DNA from 4 places in the Pseudoalteromonas ruthenica genome. Region 2 is predicted to be linked to each of the others. Evidence: predicted binding sites of a transcription regulator. Region 2 holds the regulator's gene; each other region holds the start of a gene.

Region 1 (4,211 bases), 380 kb from region 2:
TATCAATGGCAGACGCCGTATTTGAGGCGTTTTCTGGGCTGACCACTACCGGTGCGACTGTACTTACAGGCATAGAATATTTACCTAAGTCGGTGCTTTTCTATCGTCAGCAATTACAATGGCTGGGCGGTATGGGGATCATCGTACTTGCCGTTGCCGTGCTCCCTATGCTTGGCGTGGGTGGGATGCAGCTGTACCGTGCTGAGACGCCAGGGCCGGTGAAAGATTCAAAAATGACACCACGAATTGCCGATACGGCAAAACACCTGTGGTATATCTATGTGTCGCTTACCTTAGCTTGCACGCTGGCTTATTGGGTTGCGGGAATGAATTGGTTTGATGCGATTTGTCATGCCTTTTCAACCATAGCCATTGGTGGTTTCTCTACCTATGATGCGTCGATGGGGCACTTTGATAGCCCCGTGATTAACCTGATCTGTGTGGTGTTTTTGCTAATTGCGGCAATCAACTTTTCACTGCACTACGCAGCGGTGGCCAGTCGTAGTGGCAAAGTTTATTTGCGCGACCCTGAGTTTAAAGCGTTTTTTCTGATCCAAGTGGCACTCATCATTATCTGTTTCGCAGTGCTTTCCTCTAATAACATTTACGCTAATGGTGATGAAACTCTCGACCAGGCGATGTTTCAGGCCGTTTCCATCAGTACCACCGCCGGTTTTGCGACCGATAACTTCTCCGCTTGGCCGCTGTTTCTACCTATGCTGCTGATCTTTTCCAGTTTTATTGGTGGTTGTGCGGGCTCCACAGGCGGGGGAATGAAAGTAGTGAGGGTGTTTTTACTTTACTTACAAGGTATCCGAGAGCTTAACCGTTTGGTCCACCCGCGTGCCATCTATTCGATTAAGCTAGGTCGTAAAGCCCTGCCAGATAAGGTTGTGGAGGCGGTATGGGGCTTTTTCTCTGCCTATGCCTTGGTGTTTGTAATTATTATGATCAGCCTGATGGGGACGGGGCTAGATAATATCACTGCCTTCTCGGCGACCGCTGCCTGCCTTAATAACCTGGGTCCAGGGCTGGGTGAAGTAGCCGCTCACTATGGTGACATTAGTGATAGCGCAAAGTGGATTCTGACATTGGCAATGGTCTTTGGCCGGTTAGAGATATTTACTCTCCTCGTGCTGTTTACCCCAACATTCTGGCGTGGGTGAGGCACGGTCGCTTGCGACAGCGAGTGACTTAACGTCACTCGTTGAGGGCCGAACGCGAAGGCGTGGATGCCTGAGCCGGGCGTCGCTTCAGGATGAATTCCTGCCACCATGCCATCCCTTTTCTATCGCGTGACAGTGACTTAACGTCACTCGTTGAGGGCCGAACGCGAAGGCGTGGATGCCTGAGCCGGGCGTCGCTTCAGGATGAATTCCTGCCACCATGCTATCCCTTTTCTATCTCGTGGCAGTGACTTAACGTCACTCGTTGAGTGGCGTTGAGGCGTGGATGCCTAGCGTAGGCACTCAATTGTTTTTTTATCTCTTCTGTATTTCTTTTTGTCCTAAATTCCACCTCTTTACTGAACCAAAGATGCGTTGTTGCTAAAAAGCAACACAGCGCTTGGTGTGCAGTCGGGGCTCAATAAAAATCCCCTTACAAATAGTTATTTAAATTATAAGTTGTTGAATTTTATATAAATAAACATAAAAAATAATTTATGAGAATGATGGCATTACACTTTCATTCAGTTAAAAGTCACCTTCAGCTCAATCCTGGCAGGTAATTGGCTGAATTCAAGGTGAGAAGTTGCAAAATAACCTATTGAAAAATATAGATATTATCTTTTAAGCCTGAACTGTGTCGCAAAAGAGCAACAGAAAAACATAGTGTAACGGCTCTTAACTCCCCTGATTTACATATATCTCCATGATAAATAGTGCTTTTTTAATGTTGGCACCGGACTTGTAATAGTCAGGGTGAGTTTAAAACGCAGTAGCAATTAGCACAGAACGTTACTGACACAGATTTCAACAAGTAAAGAAGGATATTGATTATGAAACGCATGACTTCAACTTTAGCACTTATCACTTTAGCAGCTTCAAGCGCAGCGTTTGCAGCAGATTTCTCTACTTTAGATGCAGACGGCAATGGCGCTATCAGCAAGCAAGAAGCAGCAGTGGATGCAGAGCTTAGCAAACACTTCGACAAGCTAGATACCGATGGTAACGGTGAGCTGTCAAAAGAAGAGTTTGAACAAGCTTAAGCGCTTAGTTTAAACATCAATTTCAGATTTTAGTTTTCAGTCCAGAAGGATACTTATTATGAAACGCATGACTTCAACTTTAGCACTTATCACTTTAGCAGCTTCAAGCGCAGCATTTGCAGCAGATTTCTCTACTTTAGATGCAGACGGCAATGGCGCTATCAGCAAGCAAGAAGCAGCAGTGGATGCAGAGCTTAGCAAGCACTTCGACAAGCTAGATACCGATGGTAACGGTGAACTGTCAAAAGAAGAGTTTGAACAAGCTTAAGCGCTTAGTTTAAACATCAATTTCAGATTTTAGTTTTCAGTCCAGAAGGATACTTATTATGAAACGCATGACTTCAACTTTAGCACTTATCACTTTAGCAGCTTCAAGCGCAGCATTTGCAGCAGATTTCTCTACTTTAGATGCAGACGGCAATGGCGCTATCAGCAAGCAAGAAGCAGCAGTGGATGCAGAGCTTAGCAAGCACTTCGACAAGCTAGATACCGATGGTAACGGTGAGCTTTCAAAAGAAGAGTTCGAGCAAGCTTAAGCGCTATTCGCTCTTTCTCACGCACTTTATTTCCATTAAGAGGGATTTGTTATGAAAGGTATGACGTCAACAATCGCATTTGTCACTTTAGCTGCATCAAGCGCTGTATTTGCAGCAGATTTTAACGCACTTGATGCCGACGGCAATGGCGCTATCAGTGTTCAAGAGGCCTCTGTCGATGCCGCTCTAATGGAGCAGTTCGATCAACTCGATACAGATGGCAACGGTGAGCTCTCAAAAGCAGAGTTCGAAAAAGCCGAGTAACCCAATTATTTACCAAACAAGGTAAGGAGCAAGTTATGAAAACCATGAAACACACAGTCGCATTAATGGCACTTGTAGGCGCATCTTCAGCTTTCGCACTGGATGCAGATTTCAACACTATCGATGCCGACGGCAACGGCGCTATCAGCATGGAAGAGGCGTCTAAGTATCCTGAGCTTATGAGTCAATTTAAAGACTTGGATACTGACATGAACGGTGAGTTATCTGAGCAAGAATTTGCTAAAGCGCAGTAACGACTGCGCAACACCGGACAACACCACACAGTAAAGAGGATACATTATGAAAAATTCGACAAAAGCAGTCGCTATCGTAGGTTTAGTAAGCGCATCATCAGCATTCGCATTGGACATGGACTTTAACAGTGTAGACGTAGATAGCAATGGCGCTATCAGCATGGAAGAAGCGTCTAAGTATCCAGAGCTAATGCAGCAGTTCAAGGATTTGGACGCCAATAAAGACGGTGAGCTGAGCGAAAAAGAATTCGCAAAAGCTGAGTAATTTAACGCCAACTAAGAGGAGAGCGTGATGAAAACGACTAACACACTACTTGCTATGGCGATTTTGGCTTCTTCTGCAACAGCTATCGCAGGTTCTACTTTTGATACATTGGATGTCGACGGTAATGGCAGCATCAGCAAGGAAGAGGCAAGTGCAGATGCAGCGATTCTAACTAAATTTGATGAGCTTGATATTGATGGAAATGGCGAGCTATCTAAGGAAGAATTTGCTCACGCTGAGTAAATACCCAGACCCATTAGAGCAACGCAAAAGCAGTCTTAGTCCACCCACTAAGGCTGCTTTTTTATGTTTTACAGAAACATTGCGCTGACCTGGAAGAGCTTCTCAACCACATGAATGTGCTTTTTATCTATCAAGAACATAATGACATGGTCACCACTTTGGATCACTGTATCATCATGGGCTATCAGTACGTCATCATTGCGCACGATAGCGCCAATAGTCGTCCCTGCAGGTAGTTTAATTTCAGAGATAGCTCTGCCTACCACTTTAGAGGTGTTCTCATCACCATGAGCTACGGCTTCAATTGCCTCTGCCGCGCCTTTACGTAACGAGTAAACATTGACGATGTCACCGCGTCTTACGTGAGTCAGCAGGGCTGAAATGGTCGCTTGCTGTGGTGAAATAGCAATGTCAATTTCGCCGCCTTGCACCAAGTCAAC
Region 2 (4,211 bases):
GCTTAATCAACGTTTGTTCGTCACTATCAAGGTAAAACAGCGAAGGCTTAGCAAACTCAGGCAGGTAAGCGAGAATGTCGTTAAATTCATGCTGTTCTTTGGGCAAATTGCGCACGTCTATACTGACGGCAATTTTGTCATAATTTGCTGAAACACTGCGCACCAAGGAGGGGAGTAAAATAACTGGGATGTTATCTACGCAATAGTACCCAAGGTCTTCGAGCACCCGTAACGCGACTGATTTTCCAGAACCCGAGCGACCACTGACAATGATAAGTTCCATCCGACAACTCCTTGTTTTACCCCAAGACGCACATTTAAACCACACCATGAATTAATACGGCGCGCATTAGTCGGCGATCAATTGATAAAGCTCTTGATCGCTGCTGGCTGAGCGCAGTTGTTTACACAGTTGTTTGTCTTTTAGTTTATCAGCAATTGTCGCTAAGGTCTTCAGGTGTTGTTCAGTCTCATTAGCCGGCACTAAAAGTGCGACAAAGATATCCACCGGACGGTTATCAATGGCATCAAAGTTAATGGCTTCGCGATTGGTTACAACAATGGCAATCGTACTGTCGATACCATCGAGACGGCCATGTGGAATAGCAACGCCTTTGCCGATGCCAGTACTGCCCAGCTTTTCGCGGGTTAGTAAAGCATCAAGTACCGATTGCTCGCTGAGGTGAGGACTGTGCTGATGAGCCACCTGAGAGAGGTACTCCAGCATTCTTTTTTTGCTATTAAAAAGGACCGCAGCTTTGCTGCAGTCCTTGGTAAAGAGTGAATCTAGGTTCATGTTAGTGACGAGATAATTTCTCTTTATGTTTAATCACTTGACGGTCGAGCTTATCAATTAAGCCGTCGATCGCCGCATACATATCCTGGTGCTCTGCGGTTGCGAACAGTTCACCACCGTTAACGTGAAGAGTAGCTTCTGCTTTTTGTGTTAGTTTTTCAATATCAAGAATGACATGCACATTATTTATATGGTCAAAGTGACGCTCTAATTTTGCAAATTTGCTATTCACATAGTTGCGAAGAGAATCAGTGATTTCTACGTGACGACCGGTAAGATTTAATTGCATAAGCATTTTCCTTCTTGTCTAACGTCTATATCAAACTTTTACGCTGATTTGACGGTGGAATGGCTAGCGATTCACGATATTTAGCAATCGTGCGCCGAGCCACTTTAATTCCTTGCTCGGCTAGTACGTCGGCAATCTTGCTATCACTCAACGGTTTAGCAGGATTCTCCGCAGCTACTAGCTTTTTGATCAATGCTCGAATCGCTGTAGACGAGCATTCACCTCCGTTTTCGGTTGTAACATGGCTGGAGAAAAAGTACTTCAGCTCAAAAATACCCCGTGGTGTATGCATATACTTTTGGGTGGTCACACGGGAAATCGTTGACTCATGCATTTCCACCATTTCGGCAACGTCATTAAGCACCATTGGCTTCATTGCCTCTTCACCATGTTCAAAGAATGCCTGTTGTTGTTGAACAATGCAATTAGTTACTTTAAGTAGCGTATCATTGCGTTGTTCCAAGCTCTTTATAAACCATTTCGCTTCTTGTAAATGCGAGCGAATAAATTGACTATCACTTTGTGACTTACAGCTTCGCGACATTGATGCATAGTGATCGTTAACGCGGATCTTAGGCATACTATCTGGGTTTAATTCAACCACCCAGCGGCCTTTAACTTTCTTCACCGATACATCTGGAATCACATACTCTGACTGCTCTCGCACAATCGTGGCTGCAGGAGTCGGATTTAAACTGTGTATCAGTGTCATCACCTCTTTTAACTGCGCTTCTTTAAGCTTAGTCTTTTTCATCAAGGTGCGATAGTCACGACTACCAAGCAAATCAATATAGTTACAAACTACCTCTTTGGTCTCTTCAAGCCAAGGGGTTTGTGGGTCAAATTGCTTGAGCTGGATCAACAAGCACTCTTGTAAAGAACGCGCACCAATTCCTACTGGATCAAAGAGTTGGATACGCTTAAGAACGGCTTCAATTTCATCGAGCTCGATACCATCGTCTTGTTCATCATGATTCAAGCTTTCCAGCAGATCTTCACAACTGACTGTTAAAATGCCGTTGTCATTGATGGCTTCAATAATGGCTGTGGCGATGGCCTCGTCGGTGGCACTAAAAGGTGTTAATTGCAGCTGCCACATTAAATAATCGTGTAACGACTCGGTGGTTTCGCCTTGGTAGATAGACTCATCTTCTGGCATAGGCCCAGAGGAGGCAACGGGAGCCGCACTAATATACTCATCCCAAGACACATCCATGGGCAAGTCTTCACTGATGGACTCGTTGTTCATGGCATCAGCACTTTCAACTTCATCCTTACTGGCGCTGGCCGTCTCGGCGGTATCGTTATTTTGGTTGTCGGACGTCGACTCTTTTTGCTCTTGGTTGTCGTTATTGTCGGCGTAATTGTCTTCTTCAACTTCAAGTAATGGGTTGGCGTCCAACGCCTCTTGAATTTCTTGTTGGAGATCCAAAGTACTGAGCTGCAACAGGCGAATCGCTTGCTGCAATTGTGGGGTCATTGTTAATTGCTGGCCTAGGCGCAGCTGTAATGATTGCCTCATGTATCTCTAACAATCCTTTAATCGTTATAATCTAAACTGCTCACCCAAATAGACGTCGCGAACCGTTTGATCGGCAAGAACTTGCTCTGGAGTACCAGAAGCAATGAGCTCGCCATGGGAAACAATGTATGCGGTTTCACATACGTCTAGGGTCTCTCGCACGTTGTGGTCGGTGATTAATACACCAATGCCACGATTGCGCAGATGCTCTATGATTTTCTTTATATCTAACACTGAAATAGGGTCGACACCAGCAAAAGGTTCATCCAACAAGATAAACTTGGGGTTTGCCGCCAATGCTCGCGCTATTTCTACCCGGCGACGTTCGCCACCAGATAACGCCATTCCTTGTGAGTCTCGAATGTGCTGTATATTAAACTCATCAAGTAGGCCCTCAAGCTCGCTTTCACGCTCTGCTTTGCTTAAGCCCTTGCGGGTTTCCAGGATGGCCATCAAATTTTGAAACACTGTCAGCTTTCGAAAAATAGATGATTCTTGCGGTAAATAACCAATACCTAAGCGCGCACGAGAGTGCATCGGCATCAAGGTGATATCCTCATCATCAATACTGATGGTGCCTTTATCACTGGGTACCAAGCCAACTATCATGTAAAAAGTAGTTGTCTTACCGGCTCCATTAGGGCCGAGCAAGCCGACGATACTACCTGCTTGTACTTCTAAGCCCACACTTTTGACGACCTCCCGGCCTTTATAGCTTTTCGCTAATTTTTGTGCTTTAAGAGTCGCCATTATTGCTCTTTCTCCGGCGTATCGTCACTTTGTGGTGTTAATGTTGTGCGCACTCGTGTGCTGGAGTTTTCATCCTTTTCGGCGGTGATCAGCTGTTTGGCAATATCATAGCTTATGGTTTCGGCAACGATATGCTGGTCGGCCATGGCAATCTTAGCATCACCTTGAATTTTAAGGGTCTCAGAGGCGACGTCATAACGAATTTCCAGCGCCTGTGCAGAAATCTCAGTGCCATCTTCCATCACTTCGGTGTACACAGCTGGTGAGCCGGTGGCTACGAGCAATTGCTTGTTATCACCCAATTCTGGACGACGGTGAGCCTCAAGGCGGTCAGCTTTTATTTCCCGTTTGCCGTGAACAATATGCACGTTCTTATCAAAAATAGTGATATTTTCTTTGATCAGTGCTTGTTGTTTGTCGGCATCAATTAACACTTCCTTGGCGGTGATTTGCTCAGCAGTAGCGCTGGCAGAGCATAAGCCAATTGCGATGGATGTAATTAATGCACTGATTTTATTGGTCATAATATATTGTTCGCGTATGTTCTGTTAATTCAACTATCTCTGTATTGAGGTCTGCTTTCAAGCCTTGCCCGGTGATCTTCATATTCGGGCCACTTAATACTACAGTCTGCTCGGACTCCATGCGCTGGCTATCTATATCAACTTGAATGGCCTCAGCGCTGACCTTCTCAATCATCGCCCCTTCTTTTAAGTTGGTGGCGGTGACGTTATTTTCCAAGATCAAAATGTTGTTGTTGTATAAAGTCGCTTCATCGGCGTTTACCTGCCAATTTTCTGTTTCACCATATAAGGTAAATACCGGCTTGGTGAAATGCGTAAACCCGAGCTCTT
Region 3 (4,211 bases), 750 kb from region 2:
TGGTGCGGCGCTAATACCTCTTGCTCTTGCGCTTTTAATAGCTGAGCAATATGCTGGTCTTGTTGCTGAATTTGAACAAGCGCCTGTTCTTTTTTAGGCGTTAATTCCTTCAGTTCATCACCACTGCGCCCGGCAATAGCGCTCAACTCATCTTCAAGTAGTTGTAGCAAGTCTTGTAAACTTGAGAGCTGTTGGCCGAGAGCCACACTAAGTGCCGAATCAGCCATACAAATCGAACTCAAACGCAGCGATGTTTTTAGCAAGCTTTTCGCTATCTACTTGATATTTGCCTTCACTGATAGCTTGCTTTAATTCGTCAACCTTTTGTTGATCGAACCCTGATGAGCGCTCTGCTTTTTCTTGCAAAGACTTCATTTGCTTTGCTTGTGGCGTAAGGCTTACTGAGTCTGCTGCAGCCTTGGTACTGGCTTTTGCATTTGCCTCATTACCTTGTGTTTGCGTTTGGTTGAGCTTTTGTTGCTCCACTTTATTTTGTGGTGTGTTGTACACCGAGCCTTGCTGGCCTTTGTTGACTTGATTCACCATCACTAATTACCTAAGCTATATTGACCTTTGCACTGTTTATCGGCCATTCTAGCCAATACTTTAGCATAAAATTTAAATATTAACCGCCACGGTTTCCACTGCTGTTACTTTGGCATTGATCAGCCGGCCAGACTTTACATTACGCACGCGAATATTATCACCGACACCGCCATCTTCTAGCGCTTCTCCAGATGTTTTTATAGTGAGTCCGTTAAAGCGGGCAATTATGCTCACATTATCGCCCTTACACACCATACACAACTGATTCATACTAATTGGCAACCCTCTGCGAATACTGCGTTTACTGCGGCTGCCGACAATAACTTCTGGCTGCTCTATGTAGCGAGCGCGAACAAAATGTTGCGGACGCTGCTCCGTAGTTAAATCATCAGCACTAATAATTTGCCCACGGGCAATGTGATCATTGGCGACCACGATAGTAGAGAGCTTAATGATGCGTACATGGACATACTGACTCCAAAGAGCAGGACTTGAACACTTAAGTTTTACTGTTACCTGCCGATTAAATGGCGGAGCGCTAGCCGTAGAGGCTTGCGGTGTTACTGCACACTCTCTGGGACCTATGCGCGCATCTAAGTCCATCGCTTGCACTTGCAGCTCTTGATCGGGCTGAATCTGCGCTTGCTCTGTGATGTATTGCTCAGCAAGCGTTTGCAAAGCGTGGCGATCATAGCGCTGTTGTTGGCCGTTGTTTGCCTCAGCCGTTGAGCTTATTAATACACCGGCTATTAACCATAAGCTTTGGAAAAGTTGAATTTTTTTGAACATACTCACCATGTTTCGACTATGCTTATTGGGTAAAACAGGGTATAACTACGAAGCGTCAAAAACTGGGCGTTCTAGCGTAGTTATACTAACGTATGAAGCTAAGAAGCAAAATGCGTTCCTATTTGGCGCGAGTGTGCGAAGTTGTAAATTAATGCTAGGAGAATCCGATGGCTGGCATTTTAGATTCTGTCAATCAACGAACCCAACTTGTGGGTCAAAACCGCCTTGAATTATTGCTGTTTAAACTAAAAGGACGCCAGCGGTTCGGGATCAACGTTTTTAAAGTTAGAGAAGTCCTTCAGTGTCCACCACTAACAAATATGCCGAAAACGAATTCTTATATTCGTGGGGTAGCGCATATTCGTGGACAAACCATTTCTATCATCGATTTGTCTATGGCTGTAGGCGGTCCGGCCATCACTGATATTGAAAATTGCTTTATTATTATCGCCGAATATAACCGCTCTGTGCAGGGGTTTTTGGTGGGTGGCGTTGAGCGTATCGTCAATATGAACTGGGAAAAGATTATGCCACCGCCGTCAGGTGCGGGGCGTTATTCATACCTTACCGCAGTGACTGAGATTGATGACGAGCTCGTAGAAATCTTGGATGTTGAAAAAATTCTTGCAGAGATCAGCCCTGTTAATACCGAGGTCAGTGAGGGCATTGCCTCAGATGGCGAGATGCAGAAAGATCTCGGTGAGCGTATTGTGTTTATTGCCGATGACTCTGCCGTGGCGCGTAATCAAGTAAAACGGGCGCTGGAGCCTCTCGGGGTGCAAACTGAGCTGGCGAAAAATGGTAAAGAGGCCCTGCTGCGATTAAAAGAAATAGCGAAGCTTGACTGCAAAGATGATATCACTGAGCGAGTGGCGTTACTGATATCGGATGTGGAAATGCCAGAGATGGACGGCTATACCTTAACAGCAGAGGTCAAAGCGGATCCGAAGCTGGCACCATTGCATGTGATACTGCACACCTCTTTAAGTGGCGTATTTAACCATGCGATGATAGAAAAAGTTGGGGCGGATGACTTTATTGCCAAATTTAACCCCGACGAACTGGCTACAGCAGTTAAAAAGTGGGTGCATTGTGATTAATGCCGCCTTGTCTTGTAACCGCTTCAAGTGAGTTAGGTGAGAGTAATTTGGAAAATAAGCATTTAGAGCTCGGTGAATACAACCAGTTTCGTGCATTTTTAGAACAGCAGTGTGGCATTGTGCTGGGTGATAACAAACTTTACTTAGTTAAAAGTCGCTTGGCTCCGCTGATGGCTCGCTTTAGCGTTGAATCTTTGTCGCAGCTGGTTAGCAAAACGTTGAGTCCGCATGAGCGGCAACTTCGTGCCGCTGTTGTTGATGCCATGACCACCAATGAAACATTGTGGTTTCGCGACTCTTATCCGTTTGAATTATTGAAGACAAAGCTCTTACCTGAGTGCAAAGATTTACGTCGGCCGGTAAAAATTTGGTCGGCGGCCAGTTCTTCCGGGCAAGAGCCCTACTCAATAGCGATGTCAGTGGCCGAATATCAACAGTCTCGCCCAGGTCAACTGTCCTCGGGAGCGCAAATAATCGGTACTGATATCTCTAATACCATGCTCGATATTTGTAAAAATGCTGAGTATGACTCATTGGCATTGGCTCGGGGGCTCAGTGCTGAAAGACGCAAAAAGTTTTTTAGCGATAGTGGCAACGGTATGGCTAAAGTTAATGACAATGTAAAACGTATGGTGAGCTTTCGCCATTTGAATTTATTGGATTCATATGCGTTGCTGGGTAAGTTTGACATTATCTTTTGTCGCAACGTCCTTATTTATTTTTCTCCGGAAGTAAAAGCCAAGATCATTGGTCAATTCGCGCAAGCGCTTAACCCTAAGGGATATTTGTTTTTAGGAGCGAGTGAATCAATGACAGGCTTGAGTACCGAGTTCGATATGATCCGTTGTAATCCCGGTATCATCTACCAAAAAAAGTCCTAAATACATAGCCTTACAATCTATGGTCTAAAAATTGCTGTAGCCCCTCTAAGAGAGTCAAAAATTTGGAGAGGCTATGGCTATCAGTTTTGATAAAGCATTTGGTATTCATCCCCAAGCAATGCTCGTTCGCTCGCAAAGGGCTGAGCTATTGGCGTCGAATATTGCCAATGCAGACACCCCTGGCTATAAAGCGAAAGACATTGATTTTGCCAGCGCGTTAAAAGCGGCAAACAATCGGCAGTTAAGCGGCAATAGCTTAGCTCGGACCCATCCGGAACACCTCCAAGCAAGTACCCAAATGAGTATGGGTGAAGCAAAATTTCGTGTTCCAAATCAACCAGATACAGGCGATGGTAACTCTGTTGATGTACAGGTGGAACGGAACTTGTATACACAGAACGCTATAGAGTATCAGGCCAGCTTACGCTTTATGAACGGCAAGATTTCCGGTCTTAAGAAAGCCCTAGGTGGTCAAGGAGCATAATCATGAGTTTATTTAATGTTTTTGATGTTTCTGGTTCGGCCATGAGTGCGCAAAACGTGCGCTTAAATACCACGGCCAGCAACTTAGCAAACGCAAACTCGGTTAGCTCCTCAGTGGAGCAGACATATCGCGCTCGCCAACCTGTTTTCGCTGCTCAGCTGCAGCAAGCGGTAGGCAAACAGCAAGGTGAGTCTGTGGGAGTGAAAGTGCTGGGTGTAGTCGAGAGTGACAAACCGTTGCAAATTGAATACAACCCAGGTCACCCGATGGCGGATGAGAACGGCTATATCTATAAACCCAATGTCAATGTGGTTGAAGAAATGGCCAATATGATTTCGGCGTCACGCTCCTATCAAACGAATGTGCAAATAGCCGACTCTGCTAAGCAAATGCTAACGAGAACGTTGCAGC
Region 4 (4,211 bases), 260 kb from region 2:
TGAAACTCAATCGCCAGCCAAGTTGAGCCCCAAATGAGTACAGTGACCACATAAAGCAGGATGTTGTTCATGATGAATTCTCGTGATCGTAAAAGGTGGTATTTTAAAGTGATTCTGTATACTGTACATACACAGAAAAGTGATTTTGATACCTATACAGATTATGTCGCGGACGATTAACAAGCAGCGCGCTGTTTATCTTTATCAGCAAGTTGTCGACTTGATTAAAGATATGCAGCAACACGGCACCTTAAATGCAGGGGAAAAACTTCCCTCGCTGCGGGCCATGGCGCAGAAACTCTCGGTTAGCATTCCCACGGTACAGCAAGCGTATCAGGAGTTAGAACGTCAAGGGGTGGTTAGCGCCCGGGAAAAGTCTGGGTTTTACTTAAATGCGGCGGTGCTCCCGTGCAGCCAGCCTAAACGTTCACGACTGGCGCGCTCGCCCGTGGCAGTTAACAAGCAGGCATTAATTGAACAGGTTTTCGATGGTTTACATCAGCCCGGTGTGATCCCGCTGGGGATCGCCAACCCGGTGGCGGTGAGTGCCACCGATAAAGTACTGAGCCGAACTATGCGCAAGGTAATGAACGCAGCCGGCGACCAAGCGATTAACTATGGCCCACTGGACGGCTTTGCACCGCTAAAAAAAGAGATCATCGGTCGATATTTAGATTTTGCCATCGGTGTGAATAGTGACGAGCTCGTTATTACCAATGGCGCGCAAGAAGCATTAAACATTGCGCTGCAATGCGTTACGCAAATGGGTGATATAGTCGCTATCGAATCGCCCTGTTACTTCGGCATCATTGAGATGATTGAAAGTTTGGGACTGAAAGCCATAGAGATCCCAATGTGCCCGGAAGAAGGTGTCTGTGCAGATGATTTGGCGCGTGCCTTCGCAGAGCACGACATCAAAGCCTGTATTTTCTCTACTACAATTAGCAACCCCTTGGGCTCGCACATGTCCGATGAGCGCCGCCAGCAACTGGTGCGCATGATTGAGGAGCGAGGGGCGGTGCTTATTGAGGATGATGTGTATGGTGAATTGGCGTATGAACATAGTCATGCTAAACCGGCGCAATACTTTTCTCGCAAAGGGCAAGTGATCACCTGCTCATCGCTTTCCAAAACAGCGGCGCCGAGTTATCGCGTCGGGTGGATGATTGCCGGTAAGTATGCAGCGCAAGCGCGGCGCTTAAAGCGGGCGATTAGCTGTTCATCATCGTTGATGAATCAGTGGACCCTGTATGAGTTTATGAGTAGTGGCGATTACGACAAAAACTTACGTACACTACGCCAGCGCCTAGCTTTGAACAAGGAGCGCATGCGGGCGCTGGTGTTACAGCATTTTCCGGAAAAAACGCGGATGACTAATCCCAAGGGCGGCTGTGTATTGTGGCTGCAGTTACCTAGCCAATACGATGTGATTGAACTTTTTCATTTGGCGTTGGACGCGGGGATCAGCATTACACCGGGCTCAATATTTAGCGCTACCGATAAATACCGTCAATGTGTGCGCCTGAGTTATGGTATTCCTTGGAGCGATAAAGTGGAAGTGGCAGTAGCGCGGTTGGGAGCGCTCTGCCAGCAAGTGCGAAAGGGGTGATTATTCCGACTATTTAGTAATTAAAAGCTGGAAGTCACTTAGTTCTGGGACCATGCTCACCAGTTGGGCCTCTTGCTCTGCCAACTCTGAAAATGAATGGCACAGGGCATCTGCGCGCTGCTCGATATTGGCAGCTTGAAGCTCAACACGCTGTTCAATTTGCTCACCCATTCTTTCCATGCGCTGCTCGAACTCGTCCATGTCGCCACCTGAGCTGACCATTTGCGAACCCAAGGCCATCAGCACGCTGCCTATTGATTGCACCATTGCCTGTTCAACGGCTTGTTCAAAGTTTTCATCGAATTGTTGCTCAATATCTTCACCTAGCTCATCAAAGCTTTGTTTGCCCATCACAAACTCGCCATTTTGATAAAAGCTATGCTCGATATTATTGCCAATATTATCCACGACCTGCTGCAACGCGTCATTATGCTCAATGCCAAACGCTGCACTCACTTCTTCAATGGCCACACCGGCTATTTTCACGCCATCAAGGGCAATCTGAGCAACTTCAGGGACGTAACTACGTAGTTGCTGAGAGTAATTATCCAGTGCTTGCTGCTGAGCTGCAGTCAGAGGCATAACTTCACCATCAACGAGCAGCTGCTGACCATCGTACACCATGTGTTGATTATCGACATTGGTGATTTGTATGCGTTCAGGGTTGATACGAATATCACTTTTAAACTCAATATCGCACTGTTGTGAACCAAATGAGAGGTTATCTGGCTTTTGCTCGTGTGCCAGTGCGCTTGTGGTTACCGTCATGGATGCAAAAAGAAGGGCTGCTGTCGTTTTCATTGTCTTTATTCCCGTTGATTGTTGTTACGAGAGATACATTACAAATTCGGTGCCAAAATTATTACTCTATAATAAACAATAGGTTATGTATTAATGACGAGCAGATTTTTGCTAGAGGTTTAAAAAAAAGCTAACTTTTAGTCGTTTTTAACAAGATGTTGGTGAAAGTCGCACATTGATGATCATCGTCAATAAAAGATATTTGTTGAAACGATAAAAAAATCTCACTTTCCAGTTTTGCCATTTGCAGCTATTTATTCATTTTAAGGGCGTAGGCTCTTGGTCGTGGTGGAGCTAAGCTTGAGCCGCGCACAATGATTGTAATTAACTGGAGTGTATTGTGGGTAAAACATATTCCTATGATGCGTTAGATGACGAATTTGTTGAAGATGAATACGAAGCGATGGGGCGTAACCAACATGACCGTCGTAAGCGCAAGGTCAAAAAGAAGCTCGATGATTATCTAGAGCAGCGTAAGCTGCGGAAAAATCTCGGCTACGATGATTTTGACGATTACCTCAACGAGTAAAGTTAGGAAGGGGCGAAAGCCCCTTTTTTGTTTTTCAGCGCAGCAGAAAATAAGCAGCCATCCCTACTAAGGTAGTGAGATAGATACTTTTACTGCGATAAGCAACAATAATGGCCAGTACGGCGGCCAGTAAATAAGGATTGCGATAACTAATATGCCACTGCCCCTCAGGAAGGAGGACAATGGGCACCCAAATAGCGGTCAGTACCGCCGGCGCACTGAAGCTTAAAAAGCGCTGCAATTTGGGCCCGACCCGAAAGGGTAAGGCGCGATGTAAAAACAGGTAACGGCTGGCAAAGGTGATACATGCCATAAGCACTATGGTCGTCAGTATCATTGGCTATCCTTACTGACCATGTAGCCCACCGTCATACCACTTAGGGCGCTAAGTACCAACCAGAGTTCCAGCCCCCAAGCTTTGAAAGTGGCGGCGCAAATCCCGGTGATCACCACGCAGGCTAAGGTTGCTTTGTTTTTTATGGTGGGCACAACCAAGGCAATAAAAGTAGTGGCGATGGCAAAGTCTAAGCCTAAATTGGTTAAATCGGGTAATAGTTGGCCTGCCAAGATGCCCAATAGAGTCCATATATTCCAGGCCACATAAAAGCTAAAGCCAGCGCTGAGCGCATAAATAAGGCGTGTTTTCGTTTGATATGCCTTGCGGTGGTGGGAAAAGGCGAATAACTCGTCGGTTAACACGAAGCTGACGGGCAAGCGCCAGCGCAGCGGTTGGCTAATCACCTTTTGGCGTACTGCCAGACCATAGAGAAAGTGGCGAGAGCTAATAATGAAGGTCGTAAACAGCAGTGTCAGCAGTGGCGTATGATCAGCGATAAGCTCGATGGCCACCAGTTGCGCCGAGCCGGCAAAGACCAACAACGACATCAATTGTGTTTCCCAGGCGCTGAAGCCGTTTTGCATCGCTAACGAGCCACACAATAGCCCCCAAGGTAAAACCGCTAAGTTTAACGGTAACATATCGAGCTGACCTTTGATAAAGGCCAGTCGATGTAAGCGGGTTCGGTTTTTAGCGTTTGTAACAGCAGACATAAGCAAAGTTTTTTACGATCAAGCACGCAGCATGACACAGAGTTTGGCATAATCGCAATATTGCCAAGTTAAGGAGTCAAAAATGAAAGTTTGGGATGGGTTTATACGCTTTTTTCATTGGAGTTTAGTGCTGTGTATTGCTGGCCTCTATTTCTCTGCGGAGGAGGGCGCGATGGAGTTGCACTTTGTGCTCGCCTACATTACCTTAGCATTGCTTGCGAC

The links. The regulator sigma-54, encoded in region 2, starts transcription at its own class of promoters, with help from an activator protein. The targets are predictions, from matches to a motif close to GTTGGCACGNNNNTNGNNT.
Region 1: PRUTH_RS00080 (EF-hand domain-containing protein) is a predicted target of sigma-54. The motif match lies at 1,896-1,914, and genes of this name have one in related genera.
Region 3: flgA (flagellar basal body P-ring formation chaperone FlgA) is a predicted target of sigma-54. The motif match lies at 1,439-1,457, and genes of this name have one in related genera.
Region 4: PRUTH_RS14930 (YggN family protein) is a predicted target of sigma-54. The motif match lies at 2,449-2,467, and genes of this name have one in related genera.

What each region holds. Positions count from the first base shown of each region.
Region 1 is NZ_CP023396.1:19,493-23,703, forward strand. Features, by position in the region: gene PRUTH_RS00075 (TrkH family potassium uptake protein) at 1-1,166, shown strand, start outside; gene PRUTH_RS00080 (EF-hand domain-containing protein) at 2,000-2,209, shown strand; gene PRUTH_RS00085 (EF-hand domain-containing protein) at 2,268-2,477, shown strand; gene PRUTH_RS00090 (EF-hand domain-containing protein) at 2,536-2,745, shown strand; gene PRUTH_RS00095 (EF-hand domain-containing protein) at 2,797-3,009, shown strand; gene PRUTH_RS00100 (EF-hand domain-containing protein) at 3,045-3,263, shown strand; gene PRUTH_RS00105 (EF-hand domain-containing protein) at 3,310-3,528, shown strand; gene PRUTH_RS00110 (EF-hand domain-containing protein) at 3,556-3,771, shown strand; gene trkA (Trk system potassium transporter TrkA) at 3,840-4,211, opposite strand, start outside.
Region 2 is NZ_CP023396.1:2,904,399-2,908,609, reverse strand. Features, by position in the region: gene rapZ (RNase adapter RapZ) at 1-283, opposite strand, end outside; gene ptsN (PTS IIA-like nitrogen regulatory protein PtsN) at 350-796, opposite strand; gene hpf (ribosome hibernation promoting factor) at 798-1,085, opposite strand; gene PRUTH_RS13665 (RNA polymerase factor sigma-54) at 1,111-2,607, opposite strand; gene lptB (LPS export ABC transporter ATP-binding protein) at 2,632-3,357, opposite strand; gene lptA (lipopolysaccharide transport periplasmic protein LptA) at 3,357-3,881, opposite strand; gene lptC (LPS export ABC transporter periplasmic protein LptC) at 3,871-4,211, opposite strand, start outside.
Region 3 is NZ_CP023396.1:382,395-386,605, forward strand. Features, by position in the region: gene flgN (flagellar export chaperone FlgN) at 1-227, opposite strand, end outside; gene flgM (flagellar biosynthesis anti-sigma factor FlgM) at 220-546, opposite strand; gene flgA (flagellar basal body P-ring formation chaperone FlgA) at 619-1,335, opposite strand; gene PRUTH_RS01785 (chemotaxis protein) at 1,503-2,435, shown strand; gene PRUTH_RS01790 (CheR family methyltransferase) at 2,483-3,316, shown strand; gene flgB (flagellar basal body rod protein FlgB) at 3,390-3,800, shown strand; gene flgC (flagellar basal body rod protein FlgC) at 3,803-4,211, shown strand, end outside.
Region 4 is NZ_CP023396.1:3,166,781-3,170,991, reverse strand. Features, by position in the region: gene PRUTH_RS14940 (DMT family transporter) at 1-71, opposite strand, end outside; gene PRUTH_RS14935 (aminotransferase-like domain-containing protein) at 164-1,609, shown strand; gene PRUTH_RS14930 (YggN family protein) at 1,619-2,410, opposite strand; gene PRUTH_RS14925 (PA3496 family putative envelope integrity protein) at 2,751-2,939, shown strand; gene PRUTH_RS14920 (AzlD domain-containing protein) at 2,974-3,273, opposite strand; gene PRUTH_RS14915 (AzlC family ABC transporter permease) at 3,273-3,989, opposite strand; gene PRUTH_RS14910 (cytochrome b/b6 domain-containing protein) at 4,072-4,211, shown strand, end outside.